DNA from 2 places in the Clostridium sp. FP1 genome. Region 1 is predicted to be linked to the other one. Evidence: predicted binding sites of a transcription regulator. Region 1 holds the regulator's gene; the other holds the start of a gene.

Evidence for each region. Region 1 encodes Rex, which represses fermentation and respiration genes when NADH is low (regulators of the CRP and FNR family bind a similar motif). Its sites were predicted from a motif close to ATTGTTAANNNNTTAACAAT; they were not measured.
Region 2: the regulator Rex is predicted to act here: its motif matches at 1,837-1,856, upstream of G9F70_RS04275 (NAD(P)H-dependent oxidoreductase subunit E).

Annotation. Positions count from the first base shown of each region.
Region 1 is NZ_JAAMNJ020000001.1:592,064-595,281, forward strand. It holds gene abc-f (ribosomal protection-like ABC-F family protein) at 1-1,039, opposite strand, end outside; gene G9F70_RS03075 (redox-sensing transcriptional repressor Rex) at 1,385-2,023, shown strand; gene G9F70_RS03080 (short-chain-enoyl-CoA hydratase) at 2,225-3,004, shown strand; gene G9F70_RS03085 (acyl-CoA dehydrogenase) at 3,082-3,218, shown strand, end outside.
Region 2 is NZ_JAAMNJ020000001.1:845,863-849,080, reverse strand. It holds gene G9F70_RS04285 (HD-GYP domain-containing protein) at 1-516, opposite strand, end outside; gene G9F70_RS04280 (hypothetical protein) at 812-1,438, opposite strand; gene G9F70_RS04275 (NAD(P)H-dependent oxidoreductase subunit E) at 1,949-2,458, shown strand; gene G9F70_RS04270 (NADH-ubiquinone oxidoreductase-F iron-sulfur binding region domain-containing protein) at 2,473-3,218, shown strand, end outside.

The sequences.
Region 1 (3,218 bases):
AAAGATTATCTCCAAATGATTTTGATAAATTCTCTATATGAAGAACGTCATTTCCACTTTTAATTTCTGTTTCGAAATTCATCCTAGTTTCTTTAGGATCTCTATCAGGTAGATCGATCTTTTCCATTTTGTTTAAAGATTTTTGTCTGCTATCTGCAGCCCTTACACTTTTTTCTCTATTAAAGGACCTATACTTAGTTATAATATCCTCTTGTCTTTTTATTTCTGATTGCTGCAAATTGTAGGCTTTTAACTGAATTTCATAATTTTTCTTCTTTAAGTCAATAAAAGTTGTATAGTTCCCATTATAACAATCTACATGACCGTTAAGCAGTTCAAAGGTTTTATTAGAAATAGCATCTAAAAAGAATCTATCATGGGATATTATAAACATAGTCCCTTTATAGGATTTCAAATAATCTTCTAACCATTCTATAGCATCTAAGTCTAGGTGGTTAGTAGGTTCATCCAGTAAAAGTACATCTGGATTTTTAAGTAATAACTTGCATAGTGCAACTCTAGTTTTTTGACCACCGCTTAATATGTTAATTGGCTTATTGTAATCTTCTTCCATAAAGCCAAGTCCTTTAAGAACCCTACTAATTTCTCCTTTATAGGTGTATCCTCCGCGATTATTGTAAAGGTCATAGGTTAATGTATACTCTTTTATTATTCTGTTAGTGTATTCTTCTTTTGAAGCATCATAAGGTTCATTCATTTTTGATTCTAAATCTTTAAGGTTTTTTTCTAAGGCTAATAGATTATCGAATACTAAAAGTGTTTCTTCGTATATAGTATTATTGGAATTTAATCTTAGATCCTGAGATAGATAACCAATTCTTTTGTTTTTATCTATAAATAGCTCACCATTATCAGAATCCAATTGATTTGTAAGTATTTTGAAAAGTGTAGATTTACCAGCTCCATTAGCACCAATAAAACCGACTTTTTCACCTTCATTTATACTAAAAGTTATTTTGTCTAAAATAACATCTATACCATAACTTTTGTGAATATCTTTGCAACTTAGAACTATTATTATGTTCACCTTCCTACTCTGTAGTATTAAAATATTATTACAATAATAAAATGCAATGCTATTTGAAGTAATTAATGTAGTTGAATTGCTAAAAATATGAGACTCTACTAATTATAAATAACAATTAAAGTTCATTCATATAATATTGTACTATTTATATTGAAACTTTTGTAGTGAAAAACAAATATATGTGGGATTAATTTTAAAAAATAGTGTAGAAAGGAAGTAAAATGGGGAAAATACAATAAGAACTATTAAATTTGTAATAAAAAGTAGTGTTAACTTATAATAGTGTGGTAAAATAAATAATATGAAATTTATGATGTTGGTGGAGGGATGTAAACTGTGGAAAGAAAAAAGAATATATCAATGGCAGTTATTAAAAGATTGCCTAAATACCATAGATACTTAAGAGAACTTTTAAAAAATGATGTAGATAGAATATCCTCAAAAGAATTAGGGGAGAAAATTGGGTTTACAGCATCTCAAATTAGACAAGATTTGAATTGCTTCGGAGATTTTGGACAACAAGGGTACGGGTATAATGTAAAAGAATTATTAAATGAAATCAGCGGAATACTAGGATTGTCAAAAGAATATAAGATGATAATAGTAGGTGCAGGCAATATTGGGCAAGCTATTGCAAATTACACTAATTTTGAAAAGCTGGCATTTAACTTAGCGGGTATTTTTGATATTAATCCAAAGCTTATAGGACTGAAAATTAGAGATGTTGAAGTAATAGATATAGATGGGTTAGTGGGATTTTTAAAAGAAACACCCATAGACATTGGTGTAATCTGTGTGTCCAAAAACAATGCTCAAACAGTGGCTGATATGATGGTAACAAATGGGGTTAAGGGTATATGGAATTTCGCACCTGTAGATTTAGATGTACCAGAAGAAATAATAGTGGAGAATGTCCATTTAAGTGAAAGTCTTTTAACCCTCAGTTGTTTAATGAATGACAGGACATATCCATAAAATAGTGGTGGAACACTTAGCATAATTAAAAGTTGGAAAACACTGTTTTTAAATAAAAAGGTGTTTTTTTTGTTGAAATAAGTGCAGAAAAGAGATATAATGTAATTGGAGTAAAGTACTTCAATTATTTTTTTTCAATCTTAATTGTTATATTATTAACAAATTGTTAATAATATATTAATTCGTAAGGAGTGGATTGTTGTGGAATACAAAAATGTTGTTCTTCAAAAAGAAGACAAAGTTGCAGTTATTACAATTAGTAGACCCAAAGCTCTAAATGCATTAAATACAGAAACGTTAAAAGAGCTAGAACTCGCAATTGATGAAATTGCTAGTGATGACCAAATCTACGCAGTAATTATAACAGGCGGGGGAAAAGCTTTTGTTGCAGGCGCTGATATCTCAGAAATGAAAGATCTCGATGCAATGGGTGGTAGAAGATTTGGAAATTTAGGAAACAAAGTATTTAGAAAACTAGAGACTTTAGAAAAACCTATAATAGCAGCAGTAAACGGTTTTGCGCTAGGTGGAGGTTGTGAGCTTTCTATGGCTTGCGATATTAGAATAGCTTCATCAAAAGCAAAATTTGGACAACCAGAGGCAGGTCTTGGAATAACACCTGGATTTGGAGGTACCCAAAGACTCGCTAGACTTGTAGGTACAGGTATGGCTAAACAATTATTATTTACTGCAGAAATTATTAATGCAGAAGAAGCCTTAAGAATAGGGCTTGTTAATAAGGTAGTAGAACCTGAAAATTTAATTGAAGAAGCAAAACTATTAGCTAAAAAAATTGTTAACAACGCACCTATAGCTGTTAAGTTGTGTAAAACAGCAATCAATAGGGGTATGCAAATGGATATAGATACAGCTTTGATTTATGAAGCTGAAATTTTTGGCGCGTGCTTTGCCACAGAAGATCAAAAAAGTGGAATGACAGCATTTCTTGAAAAATCAGAAAAATGCTTTAAAAATAAATAAATAAATATAAAATTTAAAAAAACAAGATAAAGATAATAATTATTATTTTTATCAGAGAATAGTGAGGAGGAAGGGTTATGGATTTTTCATTGACAAAACAACAAGAATTTGTAAAACAAATGGTAAGGGAATTCACAATAAACGAAGTTGAACCATTAGCTGCAGAAATAGATAGAACAGAAAGATTTCCTATGGAAACTGTAGAGAAAATGGC
Region 2 (3,218 bases), 250 kb from region 1:
CATTATTGAATATACAATTGATATCATAAATATGTTAACTATATAAAACACGATACTAAACACAATAATTTGTAATAGATTACTATTTAATCTACCAGTATAAGTAGTTCCACCTACTAATTTGTAAAAATAATTTCCATATATAATTGGTAATACTAAGCTACACAAATTAAATAATGTTCCATAAAAAGGTGTATTAAATATGTGACTATATTTATTGTTATATTTAGGTAATCTAAATATAAAACCTAATACTGAAATTATTATTGTATTTAAGGCTCCAAATAAAATAAAACAAGCAACTGTAATTGCAAAACTTGTGCTAAAAGAGATTTTTTTGAAAATCACTGTAAGACTTTCTGTTAAAGCCGTTAAAAATATAAAAAATATAAAAATATCTGAACTTATTGAGGAAAAAATTATGTGTTCTGTTTTGAAGCAAATAAGAAAAGATATAAAAGTTATAAAATATGTAGTTATAAGATATATTTTTAGATTTAACGGTAATTTCTTCATTATTTTCCTCCTATGTATTATAAAGGCCGATAGTCCTAAATTACCACATCCAAGTTGCTGTTGATCCGCCAGCTATAGCAAGTGCTAATATAGCTAATAATATTGTAGTTAATTTTTTCATTATTAAAATCCCCCTTTGATTTAAATTAATAGGGCTACGCTATAACCTATCATAATTTATCTCCGCTATAGTAAACAATTAAAATAATAATTTCATAAACTAATTTTAAAAAAAATGTTAAGGTATCGGCCCTTAAAGCAATTTTATAAGCCACTTGGTGGCTTTTTAACAACTTTAACAGTTGTTAAGATTTGTTTTTTGTACTCTTCCATTTATAGCTACTAGGGTGGCTTTTGCAATAGCTTCATTTATATCATTTTTTACAATTGCAGATCCTACCATGGTTTCTTCTGATTCATTTATAACCATATTTACAAGAACTGATATAAAGGTTATATCCCTATTAGTAGTACTAATTACATCTTGTACATCAAATATAAAGACTTGTCCAAGGATTTTTTCTACAGCATCAATAATTGCTTTAGCTACTATTTTTTTTCTGTTAGCTGCAGTTTTTATTCCCACTTGTGTTACAAAAAATTCTTCTTCTTCATAAAGGAGCTTAACGCTACATTCTAACATGTTCGGTTTCACATTTAAGGAGATACCACCAAATTTTATCATTTTAATAGGGTCACAATCATCTGTTTCAATTTGTGCAATACTAATAACTTTTCTATCTATTCTATAATCAAAGGAGGTTAAAAGAATAGACTCAATATCTCTAACTATTTGCTTTGGTGCCCTTAAAGTATTAGCCAATATATGTATCTCTTGAATATCATTATCTTGATGTATTATTTTTGTACTAGTAACACCATTTAATTTATTTATCATTTCACTAAAAATATCAAAATCCATAATATACATCTCTCCCATTCAACAATAAGCAAATTATAGCACATTCAGTAATGGTATACAAGATTTTACATATTATTTATTATAGCATCGAATTCCTCTAAAATTAACATATCATTGTTAATTGTTATGTTAATTTTTACTATACTTTTCCTTATCTTTTACTATACTTTTCCTTATTTTTTCAATAATCAAAATTAACTAATTATTTACTAGATTTTTTGCTAAAATTCCATTATAATATATTTCATGCAGTATACTTGAATTTTTATGAATATATGAATAATAAGATTTACCTTGAAATGTATAACAATGTGCCTCTTTAATTTTTACGTATATTTAATACATTAACGACATTAGTTCATATATTCACTACTAAAGCAATTCTAATATTATTTGTTAAAGTTTAATTTTTCACAATATTCAAGTGTATTGTAGGGTTATGGTGAGTTGTAATTTTAAATTTATAATATGTCTATATGTAATCATAGATTTTAAAGGAGGTATATTGTAGTGTGTTCTAATTGTTTAAACGCAGAAAATTTCAAAGTTTTAGAAAAATTTATTATTGACCTGCCAAGTAAAGAAGGTGCCCTTATCGAAGTGCTTCACAAAGCGCAAGGTCTATTCGGCTACTTACCTCAAGAGGTACAATCCTTTGTAGCAGAAAAGTTAAATATTCCAGTTTCAAAAGTTTATGGTGTTGTGACTTTCTATTCTTACTTCACTATTAAACCAAGAGGTGAATATGTAATAAATGTTTGCATGGGTACTGCTTGTTTTGTTAGAGGTTCTGGAAATGTACTTGAAGAATTTCAAAAGGAGTTAAAGATTAAAACTGGCGAAACTACTGGTGACGGTAAATTTACATTAGGCTCATTAAGATGTGTAGGTGCTTGTGGTCTTGCACCTGTAGTAACTATAAACGATAAAGTTTATGGACATGTTACAGTAGACGGAGTAAATAAGATACTATCTGAGTACGCCACAGGCGAGTACGTTGCAACCGAGTATGCTGAATAGGAGGGGGAAATACATTGAATAAAATTAATTCTTTTGATGAACTTAAAGAAATTCAAAATAGATATAATACATTGTTAGACCTTAGGGAAATGAACGAAGAAAAAGAGTTAGCTTCTGAAGGTAATCGATGTACAAGGTACTTATCCGTTTGTGGTGGTACTGGCTGTAAATCCGCTAAAAGTGATGAGATATTAGCAAACCTACAAAAAGAAATCGCAGCAAACGGACTAACTGATGAAGTAACTGCTGCTATTACTGGCTGTTTTGGATTTTGTGAAAAAGGTCCTATCGTTAAGGTTTCTCCTGATAACGTATTTTACGTTAATGTTAAACCTTCTGACGCCGCAGAAATAGTTAAAGAGCACTTATTAAAAGGTATCATAGTTGATAGGCTTTTATTTGAAGAACCAAGTATGGGTATAAAAATAAAAAAACAAGAAGATATGCCTTTCTATAAGAAACAAGTAAGAATTGCGCTTAGAAACTGTGGACTTATTAATCCTGAAGACATAAAAGAATATATATCTGAAGATGGTTACTTAGCATTAGGCAGGGTAATTACAGAAATGTCCCAAGATGAGATTATAAAGCTAATGATCGATTCAGGACTTCGAGGCAGAGGCGGCGGCGGCTTTCCAACTGGTAAAAAATGGGCTTTTGCTAAAATGTACGATGCTGATCAAAAATATATAATTTGTAATGCTGATGAAGGAGACCCAGGTGCTTTCATGGATCGTTCTATTCTTGAAGGAGACCCTCA